Regions from separate parts of the Flavobacterium sp. Leaf359 genome, predicted to be linked through region 3. Evidence: riboswitches for the same ligand, from Rfam matches in the RefSeq annotation. Region 3 holds a riboswitch; each other region holds the start of a gene.
What was found. A riboswitch is a leader RNA that binds a small molecule or an ion and turns the genes downstream of it on or off. The one in region 3 is predicted to bind S-adenosylmethionine.
Positions count from the first base shown of each region.

Region 1 (6,113 bases), on a different contig from region 3:
AATCATCGAGATTTTTTTCGAATTCCGCCGCTTTTTCATCTACTCCAAAACCTGTCGTTACGCAAAATGCTCCTATATAATCTGTAATTCCGGAATCTTTTGGCGCTATAAAATCAGACAGGGCAATATTGGGTGCTCCTTTTGTTTTTGCAGACTGCTGTCTTAAAGTCAGGAAAGTTTGCAGAAGCTTTCCATTTTCATCCCGTAATTCAATATCATCATCATTGATTTGGTTGGCAGGAAATATTGCATACACGCCTTTTGCTTCTAACCAGTTTTCCTGTATAATCTGGCGCAACATGTCCTGAGCATCCGCAAACAACACTTTAGCTTGTTCGCCAACAATTTCATCTTTTAGTATTTCCGGAAATTTTCCATGCAGGTCCCATGTTCTAAAAAATGGTGTCCAATCGATATAATCGACCAATTCTCCTAATTTTACATCGATGACTTTTGTTCCTATAGTGTTTGGTTTTGCCGGAGTGAAATTAGTCCAGTCCAATTGCAGCTTATTTTTTCTGGCTTCCTCTATGCTTAAGAAGTTTTTATCACGGCTCCGACTTAGGTAACCTTCGCGAAGCTCATCATATTCCATACGCAGGCTCTTGAAATATTCCTGATTGGTATTCTTATTTATGAGATTTCCGGCTACAGTAACAGCACGCGAAGCATCGTTGACATGAACTACTGTTTCCCTATATTCCGGAGCAATCTTTACGGCTGTATGTGCTCTTGAAGTGGTTGCTCCACCAATCATTATTGGAATTTTGACATTCTGCCTGTCCATCTGTTTTGCCAGATAGACCATTTCATCCAGAGAAGGCGTGATTAATCCGCTTAGTCCTATTATATCTACATTTTCCTCAATGGCTGTCTGAATAATTTTCTCGGATGGTACCATGACACCAAGGTCAATGATTTCATAGTTATTACAAGCCAAAACCACCGCCACTATGTTTTTCCCTATGTCATGAACATCACCTTTTACGGTTGCCATCAAAACCTTTCCGGCTGAACTGGAACTTCCGTCTTTTTCCGCTTCAATATATGGCAACAGATAAGCAACCGCCTTTTTCATGACACGTGCTGATTTTACTACTTGCGGCAAAAACATTTTCCCGCTTCCGAATAAATCTCCTACTACATTCATTCCTGTCATTAGATTGATTTCTATGACTTCAATAGGCCTTGTAGCCAATTGTCTGGCTTCTTCAATATCAGCATCAATAAATTCATCAACTCCTCTCACCAAAGCGTGTGTCAATCTTTCCTGAAGTGGAAGCGAACGCCATTCCTGTGACTGCTTTTCTGAAACTTCTTTTGTATCTCCTTTTATATTTTCTGCAAATGCCAAAAGTCTTTCTGTGGCATCATCTCTCCTGTCAAGCAAGACATCTTCAACATATTCCAGCAAATCTTTGGGAATCTGGTCATAGATTTCCAACATTTCCGGATTTACGATTCCCATAGTCATACCGTGATTGACAGCATGGTACAAAAACGCCGAATGCATTGCTTCACGTACCCTGTCGTTACCGCGGAATGAGAATGAAACATTGCTTACACCACCGCTGACACTTGCATAGGGAAGATTTTCCTTAATCCATCTGGTAGCCCTGAAGAAATCTACTGCATTCCGGCGGTGTTCTTCCATTCCGGTTGCAACGGGAAAAATATTCGGGTCAAAAATGATGTCTTCTGCCGGAAAACCTACCTTGTTTACCAAAACATCATACGAACGCTTACAGATTTCTATCCTTCTTTCATAGGTGTCTGCCTGTCCTGTCTCGTCAAAAGCCATAACAATGACTGCTGCACCATATTTTTTTATCAGTTTTGCCTGACGAATAAAATTTTCTTCTCCTTCTTTTAGACTGATAGAATTGACAACACTTTTCCCCTGGGCTACTTTTAGTCCTGCTTCGATAATTTCCCATTTTGAACTGTCAATCATTATCGGAACGCGGGAAATATCTGGTTCAGAAGCTATCAGATTCAGGAAAATTGTCATGGCGCGAACGCCGTCAAGCATTCCCTCATCCATATTAATGTCAATAATCTGTGCGCCTCCTTCTACCTGAGCCCTGGCAATATCCAATGCTTCTTCGTATTTTTCTTCTTTTATCAGGCGTAAAAATTTTCGGGAACCGGTAACATTCGTACGTTCTCCTACGTTTACAAAAATGCTTTCGGGTGTTATGATTAAAGGTTCGAGACCTGATAATCTTAAGTATTTTTTACAATCGACATCTGCCATTTTCTTATTCTTTTCTACAGTCTAAACCGGTTCTACAATTCTGGGTGAATATTCTTTTGCTACTTCTGCAATCAGGCGGATATGTTCCGGGGTTGTTCCGCAACATCCTCCAATTATGTTAATGAGATTATCTTCGAGATATTCCCGAATCAAAACCTGCATAGCTTCCGGTGTCTGGTCATATTGCCCAAAAGCATTGGGCAAACCTGCATTGGGATGTGCCGAAACATTGAATGTGGTATTATGCGAAAGTCGTTGTAAATAAGGTTTTAACTGGTCTGCTCCTAAAGCACAATTAAATCCTACGCTCAATAGCGGAATGTGAGAAATGGAAATCAGGAATGCTTCTACGGTCTGGCCGGAGAGTGTTCTTCCTGAAGCATCTGTTATCGTGCCGGAAACCATGACCGGAATATCTATATTTCTTTCTTCTTTGACTTCTTCAATGGCAAACAGTGCTGCTTTTGCATTCAGGGTATCAAATATGGTTTCTACCAGCAGAATATCGGAACCTCCATCAATCAGGGCTTCGACCTGCTGTTTATAGGCAATGCGTAATTCATCAAAGGTCACGGCACGGAAACCGGGGTCATTTACATCCGGAGACATGCTTGCCGTTCTGTTAGTAGGTCCTATAGAACCCGCCACGAAACGTGGTTTATCCGGATTTTTTGCCGTAAACTCATCTGCTATTTCTCGGGCCAGTCTGGCCGATTCATAGTTTAATTCATAAACCAAATCTTCCAAATGATAGTCTGCCATACCTATGGTTGTTCCTGAAAAGGTATTGGTTTCTACAATATCTGCTCCGGCTTCAAAATATTGGCGGTGGACTTCCTGTATTGCTTTTGGCTGGGTTAATGAAAGGAGGTCGTTATTGCCTTTCAGCAGATGCGGAAATTCTTTGAATCTTTCACCACGGAAATCTTCTTCCGAAAAATTATACCGCTGGAGCATGGTTCCCATTGCTCCGTCAAGGATGAGAATTCTTTCTTTGATAGCTTTGTGTATGCCTGACATTTTTTACTATTATTAGATTATTCAAGATTCTGATGAATCTAAAAGTCCTAATGTATTTTTCAAAAATCGATGGCATAGAAAAAACAATCCCAGGCCATGAATGGTTGAAAAAAGTATCGATATGTTGTCAGGAAAAGGGAGAAAAAAAGTAGATTTTTCGTGTGTTATCTATCCAATAATATGGTAGAATGTAGCACCTTCTTTAAAGCTTAAAGGGTTGCTAAGGCTTCATCGGGTCTAATCCCTCCGCCTTTCGTGATAACAATCAATATTTTTAAGAACACTGCAAAGTAATGCAATATGTTTGGTTTTTGCAATAGTTTGCAGAAATTATACCGCTATCCTAAAATTTTGTTTGGCTGCAATTTTTAGAATTTGTTCAAGCAGTTTCGGGGAAAGATGCTTCTCATTTGGGTTTACGAAGACAAAATCTTTTTCCGTTTTTTTGATACTGTTGTTTAATGCCATTTTGAAATCTGCCGAAAATGCCTGCACCAATGGATTAGCACTAATGATATCAAAATCATTCTGGAGCAGGTCGAAATAATCAGGAAGGATGTCTTCTGTATTTGAGGTATCGACAGCAATAAGATTTTCGAGTTCGTTTTCCTGAACAAAATTAATTATATCTGCTATTTTGAAAGGAACGGCAAATTGGATAAAATTGGCTTCCCAGGAATTTCTTACTGTTGGTTTTTCAAAGAAGGCTACGGTGGAATTGGTTATTACCGGCAATCTCAAATCAAGATTGTTATTTTCAAGGAGTGATTCCTGATTGGAAAGCACCTCAGTTATGAGAGAACTCCCTGTCTCTTCTATTCCGAAGAGAATGATATTTATTTTTTTAACTGACATGGTTCTGAAGATTTTTGATTAAAAGAACTGCTTTTGACTGGCAATCAAAAGCAGTCTTTCAACAAACAAACAAATAAAACAAACTAAACAAATGCGATTTATGCTTTATGCTGCATAATTATATTCTTTGTATAAAATCAGCTCGACCGGTGTTGAATTGACCAGGTTGTCGTAAACCGGACTTTTTTGCTGTACTAATTTTAACCACTTCTGGAGTACCTGAAGCGAAGTATCTGTTGTTGGCTTTAGCACGATTTCGATTTTGCTGAAGCCTACTCTTTCTTCCTGACTTATAACTCCGGTTATTTCTACCTGTAACGACTTTAGGTTGATGCCTAACTCTGAAGCTACCTGCTGGCTCACCGCATTGACACATCCTGCGAATCCTGCAAGTATATATTCAAACGGACTTGGCCCTTCCAGTTCCGGAAATTTTTCATTCCTGCTTATTCTGACATCAGAATTTTGTGTTTTCACTACGAATTGCTCATTATTTCTTGAGTATCCTAATACATTTATTGCTTTCATATTTTTTATTTTTTTTTGAGATTTATAATTGAGACTTAAAACAAAAAAGTCCTTTTGGACGGTTTACCAAAAGGACTTCACACTTGAATATATAAAGAGATTACGTCATTCGCTTTTGGCAATGGAGTTTTAGGTGGCAATACATCCACATATGTTTTTTACAAATAATCGTTGTTATCGTGTTCATTTTTATTTTATTTTCTCAAAGAATTATTTTCAAAAAAAAAGCCCCTGTAATTCAACAGAGGCTTTTTTTGCTATATATTTTAAAAAACTTAAAATTTGGCAATAGTACCTCCTGCGGAAATTTTCCACATCTTGCAGTACGTATGACAAATAATAGTTCTCATTTTTATTTCTTTTTGATGGTACAAACTTCAGAACTATTTTTGGATTGACAATGCACAAAATAAAAATTTAACATTTATTTTATTTTCAAACAAAAAAACTGATGTTTTATAAAGAGAGGCGTACAATAAAAAATTATACTAATAATCAGCACTTTAACTTTAAAAAATAGTGCTGCTGTATTAGTTAAGAAAAACTTTTATCACAATATTGTTTATATAGCCTTTTTGATATTTGGCACCAAAACCATTAAAAAAACAAAAAAGCCTACTTAAAAAAGCAGGCTCTTTCGAAGTATGATTTTGATTAATAGCCTCTTGCAAGCAAAAGCATTCTCATAAAAAATTTAGTTAATACGTACCGAATATAACAAAAAAAGGAATTATTTCACAATTTCAATTTAGTTAAAAAATCGGCCTGATAAAAAACTACCCTTTTTTATATATCCATTAAACAATATTAGTTCTTCACTACTTTTGTAGTACCCGTACCGGAATCAGTCTGTATGTTCAGGAAATAAACTCCGGAAGTCAATTCAGAAATATTAATTTGTGTTTCTGAAACACCATTTGCATTTATATTTCTTACCACTCTTCCATTCAGGTCCGTAAGCTGGATCGTATTAATCGCCACATTATTTTTACCGGACAGGTTAACAATTCCTGTGGACGGGTTAGGATACATGCTAAAGTTGTTTGCAAAGAAATCATCTCTGCTCAACGCCCTGCTGACTTCAAAAGTATCAATTCCAATTAAGTCAGAATTATCGCCGGTAGGCCCACCGTTTGTTACAAAATATCTAAATCCAAACTTTACAGCTGTTGGACCGGAAAGTCCGGAAACGGTAAAACTATATTTTGTCCAAACTTTAGGATATACAAAACCGGTAGCTAATGTCGGGTTGACAGTAACCCCAACTGTGGTAAAGGAACCTACATTGGTAGAACCTCCTGCCGGATTGGTGTGTGTGGCAGCCGTACTCATTCTAAGTTCCAAACGATCTGCAAAATCTAGTGTTGCTGAAGTTCCTTTTCTTGACCAGAAAGAAACAACATCGCCATTTTCTACTGTAACCACAGGGCTGATTAACCAGTTACTGATATCT
Region 1 covers NZ_LMPW01000013.1:372,459-378,571, reverse strand. The annotation lists partial or broken gene metH (methionine synthase) at 1-2,260, opposite strand, end outside; gene ASG38_RS14155 (homocysteine S-methyltransferase family protein) at 2,279-3,277, opposite strand; SAM riboswitch class I at 3,439-3,542, opposite strand; gene ASG38_RS14150 (hypothetical protein) at 3,608-4,132, opposite strand; gene ASG38_RS14145 (OsmC family protein) at 4,238-4,660, opposite strand; partial or broken gene ASG38_RS14135 (T9SS-dependent choice-of-anchor J family protein) at 5,468-6,113, opposite strand, start outside.
Region 1: it holds a riboswitch for S-adenosylmethionine, as region 3 does, so the genes downstream of both, ASG38_RS14155 (homocysteine S-methyltransferase family protein) here and ASG38_RS16820 (Na+/H+ antiporter NhaC family protein) in region 3, are expected to answer to the same signal.

Region 2 (6,113 bases), on a different contig from region 3:
TGACCAAACCTGAGGTTAGGGAAATTGCAGCCAAAATGGAACTGGTTACAGCAGAAAAGAAAGATTCGCAAGGATTATGTTTTATTGGGAAAGTACGCCTTCCGGAATTCCTGCAGCAAAAATTACAGCCAAAAGATGGATTGATTTTTGAAATCGGAGCCGATCAGGAAATCTATAAAAAAGAAAAAACGGAGTTTAATTCATTAAAGGAAGAACTTGCTCATGAAGCGGCATCCATTCCTTATGCCCCTGAAATGGGTAAAGTAGTTGGAAAACACCAGGGAGCCCATTATTTTACAAAAGGGCAACGTAAAGGACTGAATGTAGGCGGAACTGTAGAGCCTCTTTTCATTATTGAAACCGATGTAGAAAATAACATTATTTACACCGGACAAGGAAATCACCATCCGGGTCTTTATAAAAAAGCGCTCTTTGTAGAGCGTTCTGAAGTGCATTGGATACGGGAAGATTTGGCATTGAAAGACGGCGAAACAATGGAAGTAATGGCGAGAATCCGTTACAGGCAGCCATTGCAAAAAGCCACATTGCATCAGTTTGAAAACGGACTGTATGTTGCTTTTGAAGAAGCCCAGTCAGCCATTACAGAAGGACAATTTGTTTCCTGGCATTTAGGAGAAGAACTGATAGGTTCTGGGGTAATAGCCTAAGTTTCTGAGGTACTAAGCTCCTAAGGTGCTAAGTCTCGTGCTTTTGTATGCAAAAGAGAAATCATTGAAAACAGGCTTTTTGGAATTGCTTCCATTTCGTTCAGATTTCCCAAATCCGCGTAATTATTTTAATCCGTGTTCATCCGCGTTCTAAAATACGAAGTTGATTAATGAGGTGTTAAGGTTCTGAGGGACAAAGTTGCTAAGTTTTTTAGCGTAAACTTTTCGATTATTATAAAAAGTTATAACCTATCATAAAATAAAAACCCGACAATCACTTGTCGGGTTTTTTTGAACAAAATATATAACGAACAAAACTAAACAGCTAATTAAGCAATATCCAACAGCACAAAAGACTTGTCGATACTCTCATCAAAATGGATATTTCTTAGTTTTTCCAAAGAAATAGTACCTGTAATATAACCGGATTCATGATTCAGATAGGATTCGTCTATAGCAGAAAAATGTTTCTTTAAAGTAACCGCATCTTCTATCTGGTGCCTTAGGAAAACTTTCAGATTAACATCGTCAGACAGGCTGTAATCTTCCTGCTGCGCAATTTTTTTATACTCGTATTGATAATCATAGCTCAAAGCTGAAATATCGCTTAACACAGCCGAAGCCGTTGGATGTGCTCCGGCACCTTTGCCCACAAAAAACTGTTCGTCTGCAAAACTGGTTTTCGTAATCACACCATTAAAAACATCATCAACATTAAACAGACGGTCTGCAGAATCCACAAATTTCGGAATAACGAAAGCAGTAATGTTTCCGTCTGTATTTTTAAAAGCCTGCGCAACTAATTTGATTTTTAACCCTTTTTCACGGGCATATTTCAATTCCAATCCGCCAATATTATCAATCCCGATATTCAGGAGATTTTCAGGTCTGGCAATATATCCGAAAGAATGAGCCAAAAGAATCAACAGTTTGTATTTGGCATCAAAACCGCCGGTATCTAAAATAGGGTTGCTTTCTGCAAATCCTTTTTCCTGAGCTTCTTTTAAAGCTTCCTCATACGATAAGTTCTCCTTAAAAGTCTTGGTGAGTATATAATTGGTTGAACCATTCACAATACCCTGTATAGATTCCAAAAGGTCGTTATCATAGTATTCTTCTAAATTCCGGATAATAGGCATGCTGGCGCAACAGGCAGCTTCATAAAGTAAGGGCACCTTGTGTTTTCGTTGCAATTCCAATAATTCTTCAAAATGCTCTGCAATCATTTTTTTGTTGGCAGAAACTACTGCCTTTCCACTTTTTAAAGCGGTTTTAACGATTTCATAAGCCGCATCCGCATCGTCAATAAGTTCTACAATAACATTGATTTCCGGGTCGTTGAAAATATCATTTTTATCGAAAGTGAAGTTTTCGGCTGCAATTTCGCGTGGTTTGTTTTTATCCTTGACACAGATTTTTCTGATGTCTGCTTTTAACCCCGGTGTTTTCTGCAAAACCTCATACAATCCGAAACCCACACATCCGAATCCAAATAATCCTATATTTAATTTTTTTCTTGACATTGTTCGTGCAATTAATTTTTATGGAATTCAACAGTAGCATTTTCCTTCACAGCATTTTCCAATGCCTGTTTTATGTCGGCAATTAAATCATCAGCATCTTCCAAACCCACAGAAAGTCGGATTAGGCTGTCGGTCACGCCAGATTGGTATCTTTTTTCAGCAGGAATTGATTTATGAGTCATTTCACATGGAAGGCAACACAGGCTTTTCACACCACCTAAACTTTCAGCCAACTGGAATAATTTCGTTCCCGATACAATTCTTGAAGCCAGTTCCTTATCGTCAATAACCAAATCAAAAGTCACAACACCTCCAAAATATTTCTGCTGACTTTTGGCAATTTCATGATTGCGGTGGGTTTTCAAGCCCGGATAATAAACATTACGGACTAGTTTTTCAGTAGTCAGGAATTCGGCAATTTTTTGTGCATTTTCAGCATGCTGCCTGATTCTTAAATTAAGGGTTTCAATACCGCGAATAACCAGCCAGCTGTCAAACGGCCCTAAAATAGCACCGGAAGCATTCTGGATGAATTTAATTTTAGCGCCTAATTCTTCCGTAGCAGTAATGACCAGACCGGCTATCAGGTCACTGTGTCCTGAAATATATTTTGTAGCACTGTGAACAATTAAGTCGGCACCAAAATCAATTGGTTTTTGGGCGATAGGAGAGGCAAAGGTATTGTCTACGCAGAACAGGATGTTGTTTTCTTTTGCAATTTTTCCAATGGCACGCAAATCTGAAATCTTTAATGTTGGATTGGTCGGAGATTCAATCCATATCAGGGCTGTCTTGTCACTGATGGCATCAGCAACGTTCTTTGCATCGGTTGCATCAACATACGTTACCTGTATCCCGAATTTTTCATACACATGGGTAAACAGGCGGAAAGCACCTCCGTAAATATCATCTACGGCTATGATTTCGTCTCCGGCCGATAGTAATTTCACTACTGCATCTATCGCAGCTAATCCGCTGGAAAAAGCATAACCGTTGGTTCCGTTCTCCAGTTTGGCTACCAGGTCTTCAAGAACTTTTCGTGTAGGATTATTGCTTCTGGCATAGTCGAAACCTTTGTGAACGCCTGGAGCATCCTGAACAAAAGTAGAAGTCTGGTAAATTGGCACCGAAATGGAACCTGTTAGTTTATCAACCGGAATGTAGTTTAAAATTTGAGTTTGCTCTTTCATCTTGATTCGTTTTTAAGATTTAATATTTTTTGCTTTTAAAAAAATATTCGAAACCAGATATCGGAAAGGGCATAAAATAAAAATGCTCCTCCGATAAGTCAGAAGAGCAAATAATATCTCGAGTTATTATGTACTATTTTCTAAGCTTATCTTTCCCTGCCAAAGCAAGGGTTGAATGTGGCACCTTATCCTCAAAAGGACAGGTTGCCAAGACGTCATAGGGTCAATTCCCTCGGTCTTTCTGGATAAGAATAATCTTTTAAAGAACTTGGTTGCAAATTTAGAGTATAAATTTTTTAAAAACCTAATAAAAAATAAAATATTTTATATTTAATTGATTTTCAATGCATTGAATTAGATGTAAAGGGCTTTAAATAGTCAGCTTTAAAGTGTTTTATAAAATTTCATTTTCGTAAATTTGACATTCATATCTAAAAAATATTGATTTGAATTCAAAAATAACCCAAATTATTCCCCAGCTTCCTTCTTTAGACTTTGAAAAATCCAAACAATTTTATCAGGAAATTTTAGGCGGTAAATTAGTAGGTGAATATGAAGACCTTTTAATTTTTTTATGGGATGATAATGAAATACACCTTTGGAAATGCAATGAAAAAATAGTTCCGGAAAATTCAAGCTGCTACATTCGGGTAAATGATATTGAAGCTGTTTTTGAACGGTATAAAAAAATTCTTGGAGATAAGATAGCACTTAAAAACCAGCCTTGGGGAATGCGGGAGTTTTATATTATTGACGATAGCGGCAATTTGTTTAAGTTTGGACAGCCAATTCAATAACTTATGAAAAAAATTACTTTTTTAATAGTCTTGTTGTCAGGTTTCTGGGCTGTGGCTCAGGAAGATGCCTGGGTTTATTTTACAGATAAGCCCGATGCCGCCCACTACATGGCAAACCCACTGGAGATGCTTTCGCAGCGAGCACTTGACAGAAGAACAAGACAGAATATTGCATTAGACGAAAAGGATGTCCCTATTTCCGTATCGTATATTAATCAGGTGACGGCTTCGGCAGGAATTACAGTCAAAGCCAAATCAAAATGGATGAATGCATTGCATATCAGGGGTACGGTAGAAGCCATTCAAAACCTCGAAACCCTCACTTTTGTCGACCATATCCAGTTTGCTAATCCAACTTTGAATACTGCGGGCCGTGCCATGCGTCAGTCGCAATTGGCAAATGGGAATAAAAATTTAGAAACTCAGGTAAGTTTCGGATATGGAACATCGGCCAACCAGATTCAGATGCTAAAAGGCAATCTGTTACACCAGCAGGATTTTACCGGAAACGGAAAAATAATCGCTGTTATGGATGCCGGTTTTCCCAATGTAAATACTGCCCAACCTTTCCAACGACTTATTACCAATAATAAAATTTTAGGTGGTTACGATTTTGTAAACAGAAATACGAATTTTTATACAGGTGGAACACACGGTACCTTAGTACTTGCAACTATGGGCGGTTATGTTGAAAATCAATTAGTTGGAACCGGGCCGGATGCTTCGTATTATCTTTTTATAACAGAGGATATTTTGGATGAAAATCCGGTTGAGGAATCCTATTGGGTTGAAGCTGCTGAAATGGCAGACAGCCTTGGTGTTGATATCATTAATACTTCGCTGGGATATTTCATATATAACAACCCGGGTTATAGTTATGAATATGCTGACATGAATGGCACAACAGCCTTTATTTCACGTGGTGCAGATATTGCCTTTTCAAAGGGAATGATTTGTGTTGTTTCGGCAGGCAATTCAGGAGCAGGGGCTAATCCTAATATTTCGGCGCCGGCGGATGCGGTTAATGCGCTGGCGGTAGGTGCTGTAGCGCCGGATAGTAGTTATGCCGGTTTCAGCTCTATCGGGCCTTCATTTGATGGCAGGGTAAAACCTGATATAATGGCACAAGGGCAGCAGGCTGTGGTTTCTGATACATTCGGAAATATTGTTACTGCTAACGGAACCTCTTTTTCGTCGCCTATAATTTCAGGTATGGTAGCTTGTTTATGGCAGGCTTTTCCAGATAAAACAAATGTGGAAATTATACAGCTAATAAAACAGTCGGCCCATTTATATAATACGCCCAACAATCAATTTGGTTATGGGATTCCGGATTTTAGCAGGGCATTAGCTAATGCTTTAGATACTCCTGTTTTTTCTGAAAACTCATTTTTAGTATATCCAAACCCGGCTAATTCTGTTGTCAATCTTGTCATTCCGGAATCTTATGAAGAAGTCCGGATTTTTATTTACAACCAGTTAGGACAAGAAATAATGAATAGTAAAATTAAAAGAGAAAACCCGGTTTTTTCTGTAGAAAACCTGCAATCGGGTATCTATTGGTATAAAATCAAAGCAGGCAATAATTATAAAACAGGAAAATTGGCTGTTAAATAGTATCTTTAAAAACAAAACAAATAATAAACCATAACTAAATTAAATGAATAAGATTACACAGCTTTTCAATATTCAGTATCCAATAGTTCAGGGTGGCATGATATGGAACAGCGGTTATAAGTTAGCAAGTGCGGTTAGTAATGCCGGAGGCTTGGGATTAATAGGAGCAGGGTCAATGTATCCGGATGTCCTTCGGGAGCACATCCAGAAATGTAAAAAGGCGACAGATAAGCCTTTTGGTGTCAACGTTCCGATGCTCTATCCGAATATTGAAGAAATCATGAATATTATTGTAGAAGAAGGCGTAAAAATCGTTTT
Region 2 covers NZ_LMPW01000012.1:514,424-520,536, forward strand. The annotation lists gene mnmA (tRNA 2-thiouridine(34) synthase MnmA) at 1-668, shown strand, start outside; gene ASG38_RS10725 (homoserine dehydrogenase) at 998-2,191, opposite strand; gene ASG38_RS10730 (PLP-dependent aspartate aminotransferase family protein) at 2,203-3,381, opposite strand; SAM riboswitch class I at 3,525-3,633, opposite strand; gene ASG38_RS10735 (VOC family protein) at 3,828-4,178, shown strand; gene ASG38_RS10740 (S8 family serine peptidase) at 4,182-5,795, shown strand; gene ASG38_RS10745 (nitronate monooxygenase family protein) at 5,839-6,113, shown strand, end outside.
Region 2: it holds a riboswitch for S-adenosylmethionine, as region 3 does, so the genes downstream of both, ASG38_RS10730 (PLP-dependent aspartate aminotransferase family protein) here and ASG38_RS16820 (Na+/H+ antiporter NhaC family protein) in region 3, are expected to answer to the same signal.

Region 3 (6,113 bases):
ATATCAGGATGATTTATTGCAGTAATTAGGGCAACTTCAGACTTTTGGTCAATGACTTCAACAGCAAAATTCTTGTGATTATTATAGGTATTTTTTTCAGCCTCTTTAGAAGTTATCGATGCCTTAAAAACCTTAACGCCTATTTTATCTGCCGGTAATAAAACGTTTAGTACGGCTGTTTTCTTTGAAGGCGTAAAAGAAACGCTTTGTTTTGTCAAAACAGCTCCTCCTTGTGAAATACTAAAATCGGCGGCAATACTTTTGTTTCCGGAATATTGAAGAAATACTTCTACTGGAAATTTGTTCTTATGAAATGCATATTTATTGACATTGAGCTGGCTGATTTTCAAATCCAGAAAAGTAGTCGTATCTCCCAGAATTACAGGAAATACTCTGTTATTTGGATTAAAGCTATAAACATAATCATTCCCTGAAGTCTGGTTTCCATCAGTTAGGATGACTGTCGGGAAAGCCGTGTTTTTATTAATGCTTTTCAGGTTCTTGGCAACTTCATCCAGATTGGTCTGCGTTCCCTTAAAATTAAAACTATCAGATAGTTCAAATTCATTAGAAAACTGATACGACTGAATATCAAATTTTTCCTGTAGTCTTGAATCAGAAACCAGTTTTTTATGGATCTCCAAAGCCGTTTCGTTTGCTTTTAATTCTGTTATAGAACTGGAATTATCAACAACAACAGGTAATGGCGTTTTTACTATTTCAAGAGTACTGGTTGTAATTTTGGGATTGATTAGCAAGAGTAAGATGCCAAAAATAGAAAAGAAACGTAAAAAGGCTAAAAGCAGTTGGGTTTTCGACTTATTTTTAGACCTGAAAAAGTATTGGAAAAAAGACAAACCTCCTGCTATTAGTATTGAAAGTAAGAGTAATAATATGGTGTTTGTCGTCATTTTTTATATTAATTTAATATCTGAAGGATTTTGGATTCATATCAAGAAAAATCATTTCTTCTTGTTTTTTCTCACTATAAAAATCAGTATTGCCAAAGCAACCAACAGCAAACCATAATAAACCATTATTTGCCCTGTTATAAAGCCTATTTCAAGACGTGCTACAATGAATATCACTCCAAGAACTACTATAATAGCACCAATTATCCCTATACCAAAACTATCTTTCATTTAAACTTCATATAAAATCTAAGGTGTAAAATCAAAAGATTAGGACTTTACACCTTAGAAGAAAGTATTGATTTAATTTGTCTTTTGCTTATAAAAGCTTTTATTAAGTCAGCATTCCACCATCAACGTTCATAACCTGTCCTGTAATATAGCCACTCATATCAGAAGCTAAGAAAAGACAAGCATTTGCTACATCTTCAGGTGTTCCGCCACGTTTTAACGGAATAGCATCTCTCCAACCCTGAACAACATCTTCGTTTAGTTTTCCTGTCATTTCAGTTTCAATAAAACCTGGAGCAATTGCATTACAACGGATATTTCTTGAACCAAGCTCTAAAGCAACTGATTTTGTAAATCCGATAACTCCGGCTTTTGAAGCCGCATAGTTGGTTTGTCCGGCATTACCCTTCACTCCTACTACTGAACTCATATTTATAATAGAACCTGCACGGTTTTTAAGCATAATTTTCTGAACAGCTTTTGTCATATTGAAAACAGACTTCAGATTCACTTCAATTACTTTATCGAAATCTTCTTCTGAAATACGCATCAGCAGGTTGTCTTTTGTGATTCCTGCATTGTTAATCAAAATATCAATAGTTCCAAAAGTTGCGATTACATCATCTACTAGTTTTTGTGCTTCATTAAAATCAGCAGCATTAGACTGATATCCTTTAGCTTTTACGCCAAGCGCTATCAATTCATCTTCCAAAACTTTAGCCGCTTCAGCAGATGAACTATAAGTGAATGCCACATTTGCACCGTGTTTTGCAAAAACTTCTGCAATTCCTCTACCAATTCCTCGGCTGGCACCTGTAATGATCGCTGTTTTTCCTTCTAGTAATTTCATTATAAAATATATTTAGTTTGTCTTTGTTGAGTGACAAATATAAGAATTCAATCGCAATACTGTAAGACAAGCCTTTAAACTTTCAGGAATTTATCTATCCTTTTGTTCCATGTTTTGCTATAAATCGCAATTAGCGTAAAAATCAGCAATATATAAACATACCATGCATTTGAAATCAGGTCAATCACATCCAATCGTCCCTTGGCAAAATTTAAAATCAGCAGTACTTGTGCCCCATACGGAAGAATTCCTTGCACTATACAGCAAAAAATATCGAGAATCGCTGCTGTTTTTTTAGGACTCAGTTCATATTCATCACTAATCTCTTTGGCAATGGCTCCGGTAATTACAATAGAAACAGTATTATTGGCAATAGCCAGGTTGGTAACACTAACCAAAGTACCTATTCCCATTTGCGCTGATTTTTTGCTCTTAATTTTTGACTTTATCTTTTGCAGAACATAATCTATACCTCCCGCTTTTTCAACTAAAGCGGCCAGTCCACCCGTTAGCATTGATAATAGAAATATATCGGTCATACTTAAAAAGCCTTCATAGTTTTTCTGTAAAAAACTCAGTACAGTGAAATCATTTTGAAAAAAACCGATAATTCCCGCGACCAATATCCCAATCAATAAGGTTATAAAAACATTTAAGCCTGAAACCGCCAAACCAATTACAAGAATATAAGGTACTATTGTAATCAGTTCGTAGCTCTCTTTTTCAATAGTTACCGGACTTATTTCTGAATTAATCCCCAGATAGAACAGTAACAGTATCGTAATAATAGATGCCGGTAGCGCTATAAAGAGATTGACTTTAAATTTATCACGCATTTCACATCCAAGTGATTGTGTGGCAGCAATTGTCGTGTCTGATATGATAGACAGGTTGTCACCCAACATGGAGCCGCCCAGTAACGAACCGGCAATTAAAGGCATGGAAGCACCGCTTTTGTCTGCCAGGCTGATGGCGATTGGTCCTAAGGCTACTATCGAGCCGACGGAAGTTCCTGTTGCAGTTGATAAAAATGAGGCTATTAAAAAAATGCCTAATGGGAAATACTCCGTGTCTATTGTACTGATTCCTAAATTTACAACTGCGTCTACAGCTCCCATTGCCTGGGTAACGACAGCAAAAGCTCCGGACAGCAGATAAATAAGGCACATTGTGATGATTTGATTATTTCCACAGCCTTTTATCAGCGTGTCAACTTTTGCCTCAATAGATTCTCTAAAAAGTAAAAAGGCTGTAATTATCCCAAAAGTTACTGCTATTGGAGACGGCAAAGCATAAAAGTCATTGAGTAGGATTCCGGCACCAAGGAATGTAAAAATAAAAACGAAAAAGGGCAATAAGGCTACAATAGAACCTTTAGTTTTAATAAGATGTTTCATCATCGATTGCTTAAAAATTAATAAAGCTCACGACGAAAAGCAAACCGAAAAAAGTGTGGAATGGCAACATTTTTTCCAAAGGATTTGGCTTATCGTTTTAGCACCTTGCTTGTTGTTGCAGGTTGCTATCTCTTTATGAGATTCGTGATAACGGATGCAAATATAGGTCTATTTTTAAATTATATTTACCTTAAGTGTGTTTTTTACAAATATTTAATAATCTTCCGCGCAATTAAATTATCTGCAAAAACAAAGCCTCTCTGTTGAATTGTTAACAGAGAGGCTTTTTGGTTTGTTTTTATTTGAATTAAACTTCCGGCATGACGACATAGCTATTATCGTCTTTTACCTTCGGAAATTCTTTTTTTCTCCAACGTTCTTTCGCCGCTTCAATTTTTTCATTGCTGGAAGACACAAAATTCCAATAGATAAATCGCTCTTCAGGAAGCGGTTGACCACCAAAAAGAATAATATGGGTATCTGGTTTGAGCGTCATGGAACAGGCATTGTCCAATTTTGACACCAACATATTTCCTTTCCCAACATGATTATCACAGGCCTGAACAGCGCCTTCAACGACACAGATTCCAATTTCCCCAAAAAGCTGTCCTTCTGTATGGAGAAGGTATTCATCCTGGGTTTTGATTTCGACCATAAACAGATCAGAATGTACCGGAACCGGTGATTCTTTACCGTATCCTTTTCCTGCCACTAATGTAAATTCTGCCGTTTCGTCTTTCCATCTTGGCAGATCGTTCCTGTCAAAATGATGAAATTCCGGCTCCATATCTTCTTTGTCTTTTGGCAGTGCTACCCATATTTGGTAACCATGCATCATATACTCTTTTCCGTGTCTTAATTCTTCGGGAGTTCTTTCGGTATGGGTTACACCATTTCCGGCAATCATCCAGTTTACAGACCCCGGAGCTATTTTCTGTACAGTGCCAATACTATCCTTATGCATGACTTCGCCTTCGAGCAAGAAAGTCAATGTTGCCAATCCAATGTGCGGATGCTGGCCTACATCCATATAATGATCCGGTCCCATTTTTGTTGGTCCCATGTGGTCAATAAAGATAAATGGCCCTACCATTCTTTTTTTACGGAAAGGTAATAGTCTGCCTACCAAAAAGTCCCCGATATCACGCGGCCTTTCTTCTATGATTAAGTCGATGTTTGACATATTTTGTTTTGTTTATTAAGGATAATTCTAAGGAATCTAATTTACTAAAATTATTTCGGTGCTTCCAAAATAGCTTCCCATTCTTCCAGTTTTTGTAAAAAACTTTTAGAAGCATTGGCACCACTTGGTGATGGTAAAATGGAATACTGCAAATCTTTTTTCCGACCTACATATTTATCATAGAAATTGGATGCATTTTTACTCGAAAAAAAGACATGTTTAATATTGGGGTATTGCTTGTAAAAGCTTTCAAAATCATTGGCTTTTTCATTCTTTATATTGCTATCCAGACTTCCTGTTCTTTCACAATAGGCCAGAACATCCCAAAGTGCAATATTGTTCTCTTCTAATAACTGCTTCTTTTCTATATATTCTTTTGGTAAGGGCCGGTTAAATAGCGTGAAAAGCAGCTTCCAGAAACTGTTCCCTTTATTACCGTAATATTCCTGTAATTCCAGCGATTTTTCTCCGGGCATAGTTCCTAAAATAAGGATTTTGGAGTTTTGATTAACTAATGGCGGAAAGGCTTGTTTCATTCTTTAAAATTATAAAAAAATCGTCATTAAATAAAAAAGCCTCGCAATATGCAAGGCTTTTTATATCAATTGTATGGAGATTAACCCATAACTTCTTTTACTTTTTTACCGATTTCAGCAGGAGAATCAACAACGTGGATACCATTTTCTCTCATGATGCGTTTTTTAGCTTCAGCTGTATCGTCAGCTCCACCTACAATTGCACCAGCGTGACCCATTGTTCTTCCTTTTGGAGCAGTTTCACCAGCGATGAATCCGATAACCGGTTTTCTGTTCCCGTCAGCTTTAATCCATTTAGCAGCATCGGCTTCTAATTGCCCACCGATTTCACCAATCATGATGATACATTCTGTTTCAGGGTCGTTCATCAACAATTCAACAGCTTCTTTTGTAGTAGTCCCAATGATTGGGTCTCCTCCAATACCTATAGCCGTAGTGATTCCCATACCTTGTTTTACCACCTGATCTGCTGCTTCATAAGTAAGTGTTCCTGATTTGGAAACGATACCTACTTTTCCTTTTTTGAAAACGAAACCTGGCATGATACCAACTTTAGCTTCTTCCGGAGTAATTACACCCGGACAGTTTGGACCTACCAGACGACAATCTTTATTTTGAATATAAGCGTAAGCCTTAACCATATCAGCAACCGGAATTCCTTCAGTAATTGTGATAATGACTTTGATTCCTGCATCTGCAGCTTCCATAATTGCGTCAGCCGCAAAAGCTGGCGGTACGAAAATGATTGTAGTATCTGCTCCAGCCTGATCAACAGCATCTTTAACAGTGTTGAAAACCGGACGGTCTAAGTGAGTTGTTCCTCCTTTACCCGGAGTTACCCCACCTACAACATTTGTTCCGTATTCAATCATTTGAGAAGCGTGAAAAGTTCCTTCGCTTCCTGTAAAACCTTGAACAATTATTTTAGAATCTTTATTGACTAAAACGCTCATAATATATTTTTTAAATTTATTTTTTTGAATGGTGTTGCAAAAGTAAGGTTTT
Region 3 covers NZ_LMPW01000015.1:323,484-329,596, forward strand. The annotation lists gene ASG38_RS16805 (hypothetical protein) at 1-911, opposite strand, end outside; gene ASG38_RS16810 (hypothetical protein) at 963-1,142, opposite strand; gene fabG (3-oxoacyl-[acyl-carrier-protein] reductase) at 1,246-1,992, opposite strand; gene ASG38_RS16820 (Na+/H+ antiporter NhaC family protein) at 2,067-3,392, opposite strand; SAM-I-IV-variant riboswitch at 3,449-3,545, opposite strand; gene ASG38_RS16825 (pirin family protein) at 3,697-4,572, opposite strand; gene ASG38_RS16830 (DNA-deoxyinosine glycosylase) at 4,623-5,108, opposite strand; gene sucD (succinate--CoA ligase subunit alpha) at 5,189-6,061, opposite strand.